Regions from separate parts of the Mesorhizobium sp. WSM4871 genome, predicted to be linked through region 1. Evidence: riboswitches for the same ligand, from Rfam matches in the RefSeq annotation. Region 1 holds a riboswitch; each other region holds the start of a gene.

Region 1 (4,727 bases):
CCGGCACGGGCTTGACACATCTCGGCTCCGCGGCGACCCGCGATTCCATGCACAAGAAGCTCAACACCGACGGCGAGGAACAGCTCACCGATTCCATGAAGATGTTCCGCATGGGGCTGGAGGGCGGCAAGCCGGCCAAGGGCCAGATGGGCGTGCAGCCGGAATGGTTCTACAAGGGCAATGGCACAATGGCGGTGGCGCCGGGCGCGGCTCTGATGTCGCCCGCTTTCGCGCAGGACGCCGGCGAGGAACCGGAAATCGCCGGCATCTACGTCATCGGCGACGACGGCGCGCCGTTCCGCGTCGGCTTCACGCTGTCGAACGAGTTTTCAGACCATGTCACCGAGCGCGTGAACTATCTGTTCCTCGCCCATTCCAAGCTGCGCAACGCCTCGTTCGGACCGGAGATCCTGATCGGCGACCTGCCGTCCGACATCAAGGGCTCCTCGCGCATCCTGCGCGACGGCAAGCTGCTTTGGGAAAAGCCGTTCCTGTCGGGCGAAGCGAACATGTCGCACACTATCGCCAATCTCGAGCACCACCATTTCAAATATTCGGCCTTCCGCCAGCCGGGCGACGTGCATGTGCACATGTTCGGCACGGCGACGCTGTCGTTTGCCGACGGCATCCGGACCGAGGCCGGCGACGTCTTCGAGATCGAGGCCGGGGATTTCGGCCTGCCGCTGCGCAATCCGCTCGAGATCGAGAAGCCGGTGAAGGTGGCGGTGAAGGCGCTTTGAGCGGGTGATCTCCCCCCTTGAGGGGGAGATGTCGCCGAAGGCGACAGAGGGGGTCGTCTCGCGTAGAGCGCCAGCCTCCTCTTCGCGTCTGCAGGGTGCCGCGCTCTATGTGAGACGACCCCCTCTGGCCGCTTCGCGGCCATCTCCCCCTCAAGGGGGGAGACAACAAACCTCAATAAATATCGAAGTCGAAATACTTGGCCTGGATCTTCTTGTACGTGCCGTCGGCAACGATGGCGTCTATGGCAGCGTTGAGCTTTTCGCGCAGTTCATTGTCTTCCTTGCGCACGGCAATGCCGGCTTGCGTCTCGGTGCCCTTGACGTCACCGACCATCTTGCAGCAGCCGTCGCTCGCCTTCTTCATCCAGTCCATCAGCACGAACTTGTCCGAAAGGACGGCATCGAGGCGGCCGTTCATGAGGTCGGTGATCGCCTCTTCCTGGGTCGGATAGAGCTTCGCCTCGGCGCCGGCCTTGCCATAGACGTTCTGGGCATAGTCGGCCTGGGTCGTGGAGGCCTGCGCCCCCACCGTCTTGCCGGCAAGCGCCTCAGCCTCGGTCGAAGCGATCTCGGTGTCGTTCAGCGCCACCAGCGAAAGCGGCGTCGTATAATATTTGTTGGTGAAGGAGACCTGCTTCTTGCGCTCCTCGGTGATGCTCATCGAGGCGACGATGGCGTCGAACTTCTTGGCCTGGAGCGCCGGAATCATGCCGTCCCAGTCCTGGGTGACGAGCTCGCATTCGACCTTCATCTGAGCGCAAAGCGCATCGGCGATGTCGATGTCGAAGCCGACCAGCTTGCCGTCCGCAGTGATGGTGTTGAACGGCGGATAGGCACCCTCGGTGCCGATCTTCAGTTTTTCCTGTGCCTGCGCCAACGAGAAACCAGGGCCGGCCACCAGCATTGCAGCAGCCGCTGCCGATATGATCCATCTCGAAATCCGCATTTTGTTGTTCCCCTTGCGGTTGCTCATTTGAAGGTCGGCATAGCCAAGCATGGCGCGCCCGGTCAGGCAAGCGCAGTGTGAGGCAAGCACAATGTGCGACCGGCACAATGTGCGGCTGGCGGAAGGATCAGCGCGCGGCGCGGAAATGCTTGGACAGTTTCAGGCCCTGCGCCTGATAGTTCGAGCCGAGATCGGTGCCGTAGAGCGCCTGCGGCCGCTTCAGCATGTGCTCGTAGACCAGGCGGCCAACGATCTGGCCGTGGTCAAGGATGAACGGCACTTCATGACTGCGCACTTCGAGCACCGCCCGGCTGCCGGTGCCGCCGGCCGCCGAATGGCCGAAACCCGGATCGAAGAAGCCGGCATAGTGGACACGGAATTCGCCGACCAGCGGATCGAAGGGCGTCATCTCGGCTGCGTAGAGCGGCGGCACATGCACCGCCTCCTGGCTGACCAGGATGTAAAATTCGTCGGGATCGAGCACCAACTCGCCGGCGCCGCTCTTGTAGAGCGGCTCCCAGAAATCGACGACATCCTGCGCGGCGCGCTTGTCGACGTCGACCAGCCCGGTGTGATGCTTGCCGCGGTAGCCGACCAGCCCGTCCTTGTCACCGTCGAGGTCGATAGAGAGCGCGATACCGCCGCCCGAAATGTTGGGCGGCTCGGTGGCGACCAGCGTCTCGGCGCGATGCAATTCGTGCAGTTCTGCTTCCGACAGAAGCGCGTTGCCGGTGCGGAACCGGATCTGCGACAGCCGTGAGCCGGTGCGGACCACGATCGGGAAGGTGCGCGGGCTGACCTCCAGATAGAGCGGCCCGGTGTAGCCGGCGGCGATCTTGTCGAACTCGTGGCCGCGATCGGTCATCACGCGGGTGAAGATGTCCAGCCGCCCGGTCGAGCTCTTCGGATTGGCCGAAGCCGAAATGTTCTCTGGCAGCGCCAGGCTTTCGAGCAGCGGCACGATGTAGACGCAGCCGGTTTCGAGCACGGCGCCCTCGGCCAGATTGATCTCGTGCAGCTTCAGCCGGTCGAGCTTTTCGGCGACCTTATGGTTCGGGCCGGGCAGGAAGGAGGCGCGCACGCGCCAGGCCTTGTCGCCGAGCCTGAGATCGAGGCTGGCCGGCTGGATCTGATCGGCATCAAGCGCAGGCGCCTTCAGCGCGCCGGACTGGAACAGCGCGGAAATGTCGTGATCGGGAAGAATGCCTGTCTGCCGCAAAGGCTGCTCCAAGAGGCCGCTGGTACAAACCTCTTAATCATGCCGGCAATTGACGCAAGCGCGGCGCGGGTCTAAAGGGTCGTTATCCCGTGGTGATTTGGCCGGTCGGCTTGCAGCCACGTTAAACAAGTCGCTAAAGGACCGTCGGGCCGCAAGGCCGTATGGACCGGTTGCGACTTTCGCGGCCGGTTTTTTTGTGTCTGGAACAAAAGCGATGAGCACCAAGAAGCGTAACTGGAAGCCTCAAACCGCACTCGTGCATAGCGGGACGCTGCGTTCCGGCTTCGGCGAAACCTCCGAGGCGATGTACCTCACCCAGGGCTACGTCTACGAGACGGCACAGGCGGCGGAAGCCCGCTTCAAGGGCGAGGAACCGGGCTTCATCTATTCGCGCTACGCCAATCCCACCGTCGACATGTTCGAAAAACGCATGTGCGCGCTGGAAGGCGCGGAAGACGCGCGCGCCACCGCGTCCGGCATGGCAGCGGTGACCGCCGCACTTCTGTGCAGCGCCAGGGCCGGCGACCATATCGTGGCGGCGCGCGCGCTGTTCGGCTCCTGCCGCTGGGTGGTCGAGACGCTGGCGCCGAAATACGGCATCGAGGCGACGCTGGTCGACGGCACCGACATCGCCAACTGGGAGAAGGCGGTCAGGCCAAACACCAAGCTGTTCTTCCTGGAAAGCCCGACCAATCCGACGCTGGAAGTGGTCGACATATCAGCCGTCGCGACGCTTGCCAATTCGATCGGGGCGCGGCTGATCGTCGACAACGTCTTTGCCACCCCCTTGCAGCAGAAGCCTTTGCAACTCGGCGCCCACATCGTCGTCTATTCGGCGACCAAGCATATTGACGGCCAGGGGCGGTGTCTGGGCGGCGTCATCCTGTCGGACAAGAAGTGGATCGACGAGAATTTGCACGACTATTTCCGCCATACCGGCCCCAGCCTGTCGCCGTTCAATGCCTGGACGCTGCTCAAGGGCCTGGAGACGCTGCCGCTGCGCGTGCGCCAGCAGACGGAAAGTGCCGGCAAGATCGCGGATTTCCTTGCCGAGCGGCCTGAGATCGCCCGCGTCATCTATCCCGGCCGCGCCGATCACCCGCAGGCGGCCGTCGTGAAGAAGCAGATGACGGGCGGCTCGACGCTGATCTGCCTCGACGTCAAGGGCGGCAAGCAGGCGGCTTTCGCCTTCCAGAACGCCCTCGACATCGTGCTGATCTCCAACAATCTTGGTGACGCCAAGAGCCTGATCACTCACCCGGCGACGACAACCCACAAGAATCTCAGCGACGAGGCACGCGCCGAACTCGGCATCGGACCGGGCACGCTGAGGCTTTCGGTCGGGCTTGAAGATACGGACGATCTGCTCGGGGATGTCGAGCAGGCGCTCAAATCAGCCAAATAGCCGCCGCCGCGCGGCAGGGATTGCTCAGACGCCTTCTTCCAACTCGGTCATCGCCTTGGTGCGGATGGTCATGGCGTTGCCGCGCCATTCGACAGCACCGCCCAGCCAGCCACGTGCCCAGATGGCGGGAAGCATTAAATCCCGCACGATCATGGCTGTGACGATGCGTGGCGACCGATACCAGCCCTTGGACCAGGCGAGCATGCATTCCGGCAGATAGGCAACCAGCAGCACGCATAGAGCCGTGGTGGGCAGACTGATGCCGGCGCTTGCCGCCGCGATCAGCGCCAACAGCAGTGGCATTGCCACGCCGGTGAGGATCTCCGGCGCGAAGAACAGCGGGAAGGTGACGCGGCGCAAGCGCGCCCAGCGGGCCTGGCGCGACCAGATTTCGCCAAAGGTGCGCTGGCCGAGCGG
Region 2 (4,727 bases), on a different contig from region 1:
CACATTTCATGACCTCTGAGGTACATTTCATGACCTTGGAGGTAATCGACCAGCGTCCGGCGCGTCGGCAAAGTCCCCTGCATGAAGCCTGTTGTTCAGCTTCGATCTTCAAGGGAGTTTCGTCATGACCGCTTACGCCGTTGCCCATATGCGCCAGGCCACAATGGGGCCTGGGATCGTCGAATATCTGCACAGGATCGACGCCACCCTGGAGCCCTTCGGCGGCCGTTTTCTGGTCCATGGCGGCGATGTGGAGGTGATCGAGAACGAATGGCCGGGCCACCTCGTCATCATCGAATTCCCCGACAGGGAGCATGTGCGCGGCTGGTACAATTCGCCGGCCTACCAGGCGATACTGGCCTTGCGCACGGACAATTCCCGAGCCGATGTGGTGTTCGCCGACGGCGTCGAACATCCGCACAAGGCAACGGATGTCCTGAAGTAGGCATATCGCCGGGGCGCGAGTTTCATCGCTTCAGCAGGAACACCGCTTGCTGACCGAAGAAATTCCAGAACCACCACGGCATGGAGAGGCCGATCTTCTGGCCGTTGCCGTCGAGCGCGGTCGCCTTTTCGACAGTGGCGCCGAGCTCGTCGCACAGATTGACGAAGTCGCGAATGGTGCAGAAATGGATGTTGGGCGTGTCGTACCAGGAGTAGGGCAGGTCGTCGTTCACCGGCATCCGCCCATGGACGAACAGCGAGAGGCGCACCCGCCAGTGGCCGAAATTGGGGAAAGAGACGATGGCGCGGTTGCCGATCCGGAGTAGTTCGTCGAGCACCAGCTTGGGGTTGCGGGTCGCCTGCAGCGTCTGCGACAGGACGACGAAATCAAAGCCCTTGTCGGGATAGAATTCGAGATCCTTGTCGGCGTCGCCCTGGATGACCGAAAGGCCGCGCGCCACGCATTCGTTGACGCCGCGCTGCGACAATTCCATCCCGCGGCCGTCGACCTGCTTGGTGTCCTGCAGCAATTCGAGCAGCAGGCCGTCGCCGGAGCCGACGTCCAGCACCCGCGACTGCGGTGGGATGAGATCGGCGACGACTTCGAGGTCGACGCGCTGGGCGCGATTGACGCTCATGGGCGGAACCTTTGCCTGGCGCATGATCCCGATCCGAAAAGTCTGCAACTTTTCGGGGTCATGCGCTGATGCCTGGCGCATGGTCCCGATCCGGAAAGTCGGCAACTTTTCGGGGTCATGCGCTGAGCCCTCTGGCGCGCGCGGCCGAGGCAATGAAGCCATTGATGGCGGCGAACAGCTCCGGCTCGTCGAGCAGGAAGGCGTCGTGGCCGCGGTCGGTCTCGATTTCGACGAAGGAGACCGAAGCGCCTGCCGCGTTCAACGCATGGACGACCGAGCGGCTTTCCTCGGTCGGGAACAGCCAGTCGCTGGTGAAAGAGACCAGGCAAAAGCGGGTTTTGGTGCCGGCGAAGGCGTCGGCCAGCCGTCCGCCATGGTCGGCGGCAAGGTCGAAATAGTCCATCGAACGGGTCATGTAGAGATAGGAATTGGCGTCGAAACGGTCGACGAAGGTCATGCCCTGATGGCGCAGGTAGCTTTCGATCTGGAAATCGGCGTCGAAACCGAAGGTGAGTGCTTCGCGGTCCTGCAGATTGCGGCCGAATTTCCGATGCAGTGCCGCCTCCGACAGATAGGTGATGTGGGCGGCCATGCGCGCCACCGCCAGCCCCTTTTCAGGCCGCTTGCCTAGCTCGAAATATTTGCCGCCATGCCAGTCCGGGTCGGCCATGACAGCTTGCCTGCCGACCTCGTGGAAGGCGATGTTCTGCGAGGAATGGCGGGCGCCGGTGGCGATCGGCAGCGCCGAGAAGACGCGTTCCGGATAGCTCGACGCCCATTGCAGCACCTGCATGCCGCCCATCGAGCCGCCGAGCACGCAGAACAGTTTTTCGATGCCGAAATGGTCGATCAGCATGAGCTGCGCCCGCACCATGTCGCGGATGGTGATGACCGGCAGATCGAGCCCGTAAGGCTTGCCGGTGGCGGGATTGATCGAGGCGGGACCGGTGGAGCCGAGGCAGCCGCCGATGACGTTGGAGCAGATGACGAAGAAGCGGTTGGTGTCGATGATCCTGCCAGGGCCGATCAGCACCTCCCACCAGCCGGGCTTTCCGGTCACCGGATTGGTGTTGGCGACATGCTGGTCGCCGGTCAGGGCGTGGCAGACGAGGATGGCGTTGGAGCGGGCGTCATTGAGGGTGCCGTAGGTCTGGTAGGCGATCTGGAACGGCGACAGCAGCGCGCCGGCGTCGAGCTTGAGCGGCTTGTCGGCGCCGAAACGCAATACCGGGCTCGATGGCTGGTCGGCCTCATTATTGGTTTTTCGAGCGCGCAGAGCGGCCATCACATCCTCTTACACGGCCTTGCGAAGATCGCTTGCGATCGTCGCGCCGATGCGGTCGTCCGGCCGGCCGCGGACAACAAAAAACCGGCAATGCCATCGCAAAGCCGGTTACAGGATGCAAACGGCCCTTTAGCGAGTTGTTTAACGTGGCTGCAAGCCGACCGGCCAAATCACCACGGAATTTCACTCTCTTCTAAGACCGGCGCGGGCCGGCGTCAACGGCCATGATTTGCCACCTCTCGACATTCCGGGCCATGGCTTGTATTTCCGCTGCGGCTTCCGGACGGAAGCACTCTCGACGGATTTTTACGACATGAACCAGACACCGGACAAGGCACGGCCAACGCCCCGCGCGGGGATCATGGACATCGAAGCCTATGTGCCGGGCAAGAGCACGGCGCCGGCCGGCGTGGCGAAAGTCCACAAATTGTCGTCGAACGAGAACCCGCTCGGTCCCTCGCCGAAGGCGATAGAGGCCGCGCGCGAGGTCGCAGCCAGGCTCGACGTCTATCCCGACGGCACCGCCAGGCGCCTGCGCGAGGCGATCGCCGAGGTGCACGGCCTGAATGCGGCAAACATCATCTGTTCCAATGGTTCCGACGAGATTCTGGGCCTGCTGGCGCAGACCTATCTGGCGCCGGGCGACGAAGCTATCTTCACCGAACACGCCTTCATGGTCTACAAGATCTATATCCAGTCGGCAGGTGCTGTCCCGGTGTCGGTCAAGGAAACCGACGAGCGCGCCGATGTCGATGCGATATTGGCGGCCATCACACCGCGTACCAGGATCGTTTTTCTCGCCAATCCCAACAACCCGACCGGCACCTATATGCCGTTCCAGGAGGTGCGTCGGCTGCATGCCGGGCTGCCCAAAAACGTGCTTCTGGTGCTGGACGCGGCTTACGCCGAATATGTGCGCCGCAACGACTATGAAGCCGGCATCGAGTTGGTCGGCGGAACCGAGAACGTGGTCATGACCCGCACCTTCTCCAAGCTCGGGCTTGGCGGCGCGCGGATCGGCTGGATGTACGGGCCCATGCACATCGTCGATGCGATCAACCGCATTCGCGGTCCCTTCAACGTCAATGCGACGGCGATCGAGGCCGGCATTGCCGCGATCCGCGACCGTGCCCATGTCGAGCGCAGCGTCGCGCACAACGAAACCTGGCTTGCTTGGCTGAGCGAGGAGCTGACAAAGCTCGGGCTGCGGGTGACGCCGAGCGTCGGCAATTTCATCCTCATCCATTTTCCCGAGGACAAGAAGCATTCGGCGGCCGCCGCGGACGACTATCTCACCCAGCGCGGCTACATATTGCGGCGTGTTTCCGGCTACGGCTTCCCGCATGCGCTGCGCATGTCTATCGGCACCGAAGAGGCCAATCGCGGCGTTGTCGCCGCACTCACGACATTCCTGAAAAGCTGAGACAATGACATCACCGATGTTCGATAAGATCGCGCTGGTCGGCATCGGCCTGATCGGCTCGTCACTGGCCCGCGTCATCCGCCGCGAGGGCCTGGCCCTGCATGTCGCCATCGCGACGCGCAGCGAAACCACGCTGGCGCGGGCCAGCGACCTGGACCTCGGCTCCTCCTACACCATGGATGCCAGGGAAGCGGTCCGCGATGCCGATCTGGTCATCGTCTCGGTGCCGGTCGGGTCCTCGGGCGAAGTGGCGGAGGAGATTGCGCCGGCACTGAAAAAGGGCGCCATCCTCACCGATGTCGGTTCCACCAAGGCGTCGGTCATCGCACAGATCGAGCCGCATGTGCCCGACGGCGTGCATTTCATCCCTGGCCACCCGCTGGCCGGCACCTAAAAGTCGGGGCCGGACGCCGGCTTCGCCGAGTTGTTCGAAAACCGCTGGTGCATCTTTACGCCGCTGCCCGGCACCGACCCCGTGGCCCTGGAAAAGCTTTCGGAATTCTGGCGCCGCTGCGGGTCCAACATCGACACGATGGATCCGCAGCATCACGACATGACGCTGGCTATCGTCTCGCATCTGCCGCACATCATCGCCTACAACATCGTCGGCACCGCCGACGACTTGCAGTCGGTGACCAAGTCCGAAGTCATCAAATATTCGGCTTCCGGCTTTCGCGACTTCACTCGCCTTGCCGCTTCCGACCCGACCATGTGGCGGGATGTCTGCCTGCACAACAAGGACGCCATCCTCGAAATGCTGGCGCGGTTCTCGGAAGACCTCGCCTCGCTGCAGCGAGCGATCCGCTGGGGTGACGGCGAGAAACTGTTCGACCTGTTCACCCGCACCCGCGCCGTGCGCCGCTCGATCATCGAGGCAGGCCAGGATATCGATGCGCCGGATTTCGGCCGACAGGCGGTCGAGCATCCTGTAAAGCAG
Region 3 (4,727 bases), on a different contig from region 1:
CACGGCATGGAGAGGCCGATCTTCTGGCCGTTGCCGTCGAGCGCGGTCGCCTTTTCGACAGTGGCGCCGAGCTCGTCGCACAGATTGACGAAGTCGCGAATGGTGCAGAAATGGATGTTGGGCGTGTCGTACCAGGAGTAGGGCAGGTCGTCGTTCACCGGCATCCGCCCATGGACGAACAGCGAGAGGCGCACCCGCCAGTGGCCGAAATTGGGGAAAGAGACGATGGCGCGGTTGCCGATCCGGAGTAGTTCGTCGAGCACCAGCTTGGGGTTGCGGGTCGCCTGCAGCGTCTGCGACAGGACGACGAAATCAAAGCCCTTGTCGGGATAGAATTCGAGATCCTTGTCGGCGTCGCCCTGGATGACCGAAAGGCCGCGCGCCACGCATTCGTTGACGCCGCGCTGCGACAATTCCATCCCGCGGCCGTCGACCTGCTTGGTGTCCTGCAGCAATTCGAGCAGCAGGCCGTCGCCGGAGCCGACGTCCAGCACCCGCGACTGCGGTGGGATGAGATCGGCGACGACTTCGAGGTCGACGCGCTGGGCGCGATTGACGCTCATGGGCGGAACCTTTGCCTGGCGCATGATCCCGATCCGAAAAGTCTGCAACTTTTCGGGGTCATGCGCTGATGCCTGGCGCATGGTCCCGATCCGGAAAGTCGGCAACTTTTCGGGGTCATGCGCTGAGCCCTCTGGCGCGCGCGGCCGAGGCAATGAAGCCATTGATGGCGGCGAACAGCTCCGGCTCGTCGAGCAGGAAGGCGTCGTGGCCGCGGTCGGTCTCGATTTCGACGAAGGAGACCGAAGCGCCTGCCGCGTTCAACGCATGGACGACCGAGCGGCTTTCCTCGGTCGGGAACAGCCAGTCGCTGGTGAAAGAGACCAGGCAAAAGCGGGTTTTGGTGCCGGCGAAGGCGTCGGCCAGCCGTCCGCCATGGTCGGCGGCAAGGTCGAAATAGTCCATCGAACGGGTCATGTAGAGATAGGAATTGGCGTCGAAACGGTCGACGAAGGTCATGCCCTGATGGCGCAGGTAGCTTTCGATCTGGAAATCGGCGTCGAAACCGAAGGTGAGTGCTTCGCGGTCCTGCAGATTGCGGCCGAATTTCCGATGCAGTGCCGCCTCCGACAGATAGGTGATGTGGGCGGCCATGCGCGCCACCGCCAGCCCCTTTTCAGGCCGCTTGCCTAGCTCGAAATATTTGCCGCCATGCCAGTCCGGGTCGGCCATGACAGCTTGCCTGCCGACCTCGTGGAAGGCGATGTTCTGCGAGGAATGGCGGGCGCCGGTGGCGATCGGCAGCGCCGAGAAGACGCGTTCCGGATAGCTCGACGCCCATTGCAGCACCTGCATGCCGCCCATCGAGCCGCCGAGCACGCAGAACAGTTTTTCGATGCCGAAATGGTCGATCAGCATGAGCTGCGCCCGCACCATGTCGCGGATGGTGATGACCGGCAGATCGAGCCCGTAAGGCTTGCCGGTGGCGGGATTGATCGAGGCGGGACCGGTGGAGCCGAGGCAGCCGCCGATGACGTTGGAGCAGATGACGAAGAAGCGGTTGGTGTCGATGATCCTGCCAGGGCCGATCAGCACCTCCCACCAGCCGGGCTTTCCGGTCACCGGATTGGTGTTGGCGACATGCTGGTCGCCGGTCAGGGCGTGGCAGACGAGGATGGCGTTGGAGCGGGCGTCATTGAGGGTGCCGTAGGTCTGGTAGGCGATCTGGAACGGCGACAGCAGCGCGCCGGCGTCGAGCTTGAGCGGCTTGTCGGCGCCGAAACGCAATACCGGGCTCGATGGCTGGTCGGCCTCATTATTGGTTTTTCGAGCGCGCAGAGCGGCCATCACATCCTCTTACACGGCCTTGCGAAGATCGCTTGCGATCGTCGCGCCGATGCGGTCGTCCGGCCGGCCGCGGACAACAAAAAACCGGCAATGCCATCGCAAAGCCGGTTACAGGATGCAAACGGCCCTTTAGCGAGTTGTTTAACGTGGCTGCAAGCCGACCGGCCAAATCACCACGGAATTTCACTCTCTTCTAAGACCGGCGCGGGCCGGCGTCAACGGCCATGATTTGCCACCTCTCGACATTCCGGGCCATGGCTTGTATTTCCGCTGCGGCTTCCGGACGGAAGCACTCTCGACGGATTTTTACGACATGAACCAGACACCGGACAAGGCACGGCCAACGCCCCGCGCGGGGATCATGGACATCGAAGCCTATGTGCCGGGCAAGAGCACGGCGCCGGCCGGCGTGGCGAAAGTCCACAAATTGTCGTCGAACGAGAACCCGCTCGGTCCCTCGCCGAAGGCGATAGAGGCCGCGCGCGAGGTCGCAGCCAGGCTCGACGTCTATCCCGACGGCACCGCCAGGCGCCTGCGCGAGGCGATCGCCGAGGTGCACGGCCTGAATGCGGCAAACATCATCTGTTCCAATGGTTCCGACGAGATTCTGGGCCTGCTGGCGCAGACCTATCTGGCGCCGGGCGACGAAGCTATCTTCACCGAACACGCCTTCATGGTCTACAAGATCTATATCCAGTCGGCAGGTGCTGTCCCGGTGTCGGTCAAGGAAACCGACGAGCGCGCCGATGTCGATGCGATATTGGCGGCCATCACACCGCGTACCAGGATCGTTTTTCTCGCCAATCCCAACAACCCGACCGGCACCTATATGCCGTTCCAGGAGGTGCGTCGGCTGCATGCCGGGCTGCCCAAAAACGTGCTTCTGGTGCTGGACGCGGCTTACGCCGAATATGTGCGCCGCAACGACTATGAAGCCGGCATCGAGTTGGTCGGCGGAACCGAGAACGTGGTCATGACCCGCACCTTCTCCAAGCTCGGGCTTGGCGGCGCGCGGATCGGCTGGATGTACGGGCCCATGCACATCGTCGATGCGATCAACCGCATTCGCGGTCCCTTCAACGTCAATGCGACGGCGATCGAGGCCGGCATTGCCGCGATCCGCGACCGTGCCCATGTCGAGCGCAGCGTCGCGCACAACGAAACCTGGCTTGCTTGGCTGAGCGAGGAGCTGACAAAGCTCGGGCTGCGGGTGACGCCGAGCGTCGGCAATTTCATCCTCATCCATTTTCCCGAGGACAAGAAGCATTCGGCGGCCGCCGCGGACGACTATCTCACCCAGCGCGGCTACATATTGCGGCGTGTTTCCGGCTACGGCTTCCCGCATGCGCTGCGCATGTCTATCGGCACCGAAGAGGCCAATCGCGGCGTTGTCGCCGCACTCACGACATTCCTGAAAAGCTGAGACAATGACATCACCGATGTTCGATAAGATCGCGCTGGTCGGCATCGGCCTGATCGGCTCGTCACTGGCCCGCGTCATCCGCCGCGAGGGCCTGGCCCTGCATGTCGCCATCGCGACGCGCAGCGAAACCACGCTGGCGCGGGCCAGCGACCTGGACCTCGGCTCCTCCTACACCATGGATGCCAGGGAAGCGGTCCGCGATGCCGATCTGGTCATCGTCTCGGTGCCGGTCGGGTCCTCGGGCGAAGTGGCGGAGGAGATTGCGCCGGCACTGAAAAAGGGCGCCATCCTCACCGATGTCGGTTCCACCAAGGCGTCGGTCATCGCACAGATCGAGCCGCATGTGCCCGACGGCGTGCATTTCATCCCTGGCCACCCGCTGGCCGGCACCTAAAAGTCGGGGCCGGACGCCGGCTTCGCCGAGTTGTTCGAAAACCGCTGGTGCATCTTTACGCCGCTGCCCGGCACCGACCCCGTGGCCCTGGAAAAGCTTTCGGAATTCTGGCGCCGCTGCGGGTCCAACATCGACACGATGGATCCGCAGCATCACGACATGACGCTGGCTATCGTCTCGCATCTGCCGCACATCATCGCCTACAACATCGTCGGCACCGCCGACGACTTGCAGTCGGTGACCAAGTCCGAAGTCATCAAATATTCGGCTTCCGGCTTTCGCGACTTCACTCGCCTTGCCGCTTCCGACCCGACCATGTGGCGGGATGTCTGCCTGCACAACAAGGACGCCATCCTCGAAATGCTGGCGCGGTTCTCGGAAGACCTCGCCTCGCTGCAGCGAGCGATCCGCTGGGGTGACGGCGAGAAACTGTTCGACCTGTTCACCCGCACCCGCGCCGTGCGCCGCTCGATCATCGAGGCAGGCCAGGATATCGATGCGCCGGATTTCGGCCGACAGGCGGTCGAGCATCCTGTAAAGCAGTAGTCCGTCTCGGCGGCGGGCCGTCAGTCGGCCGGCCAGTGAGCCGCCATCATGGCCAGCGTCTCGGCCCGGTCCGGCGCGCCCAGCCTGCCGCCGAAACGCAGGCATTTGAGCGCGGCGGCGGCGCTGGCAAAGTGCAAGGCCTGCTCGACCGGCATGGCTTCCGACAATGCGACGGCAAAGGCGCCGTGAAACACGTCGCCAGCGGCCAAAGTGTCCACCGCCTTGATCCGCGGCGCCGCGACATGGCGCACGGATTGCGCCGGGCGATCGAACCACCAGCTTCCCGCCGCTCCGCCGGTCACCGCGACGAAGGCGTCCGTGCGGCTGGCGAGATCGGCGCAGGCGGTCTCCGGGTCCAAGGCCTGGCCACAGACGATGCGCGCGGCCGATTCCGAAGCAACGATGTGCGAGGCCAGCGGCAGCAGATGCTCCAGTACCTCGAGCGGCGCGGTGTCGGCGTCCAGTATCGCCGGCCGGCCGATGGCGCGCGCCGCCGCCAGCGCCAGGGCGGCGGCG

The links. Region 1 has a riboswitch for S-adenosylmethionine ahead of AC0L2H_RS22570 (O-succinylhomoserine sulfhydrylase). Riboswitches for the same ligand answer to the same signal wherever they lie in the genome.
Region 2: it holds a riboswitch for S-adenosylmethionine, as region 1 does, so the genes downstream of both, metX (homoserine O-acetyltransferase MetX) here and AC0L2H_RS22570 (O-succinylhomoserine sulfhydrylase) in region 1, are expected to answer to the same signal.
Region 3: it holds a riboswitch for S-adenosylmethionine, as region 1 does, so the genes downstream of both, metX (homoserine O-acetyltransferase MetX) here and AC0L2H_RS22570 (O-succinylhomoserine sulfhydrylase) in region 1, are expected to answer to the same signal.

The regions. Positions count from the first base shown of each region.
Region 1 is NZ_JBVVPU010000011.1:122,567-127,293, forward strand. It holds gene araD1 (AraD1 family protein) at 1-740, shown strand, start outside; gene AC0L2H_RS22560 (ABC transporter substrate-binding protein) at 913-1,686, opposite strand; gene AC0L2H_RS22565 (2'-deoxycytidine 5'-triphosphate deaminase) at 1,814-2,905, opposite strand; SAM riboswitch at 2,985-3,062, shown strand; gene AC0L2H_RS22570 (O-succinylhomoserine sulfhydrylase) at 3,120-4,310, shown strand; gene AC0L2H_RS22575 (ceramide glucosyltransferase) at 4,335-4,727, opposite strand, start outside.
Region 2 is NZ_JBVVPU010000013.1:119,681-124,407, forward strand. It holds gene AC0L2H_RS25175 (DUF1330 domain-containing protein) at 125-445, shown strand; gene metW (methionine biosynthesis protein MetW) at 468-1,082, opposite strand; gene metX (homoserine O-acetyltransferase MetX) at 1,198-2,367, opposite strand; SAM riboswitch at 2,477-2,554, opposite strand; gene hisC (histidinol-phosphate transaminase) at 2,681-3,790, shown strand; partial or broken gene AC0L2H_RS25195 (prephenate/arogenate dehydrogenase family protein) at 3,795-4,727, shown strand, end outside.
Region 3 is NZ_JBVVPU010000013.1:82,203-86,929, reverse strand. It holds gene metW (methionine biosynthesis protein MetW) at 1-563, opposite strand, end outside; gene metX (homoserine O-acetyltransferase MetX) at 679-1,848, opposite strand; SAM riboswitch at 1,958-2,035, opposite strand; gene hisC (histidinol-phosphate transaminase) at 2,162-3,271, shown strand; partial or broken gene AC0L2H_RS25000 (prephenate/arogenate dehydrogenase family protein) at 3,276-4,211, shown strand; gene AC0L2H_RS24995 (sugar kinase) at 4,232-4,727, opposite strand, start outside.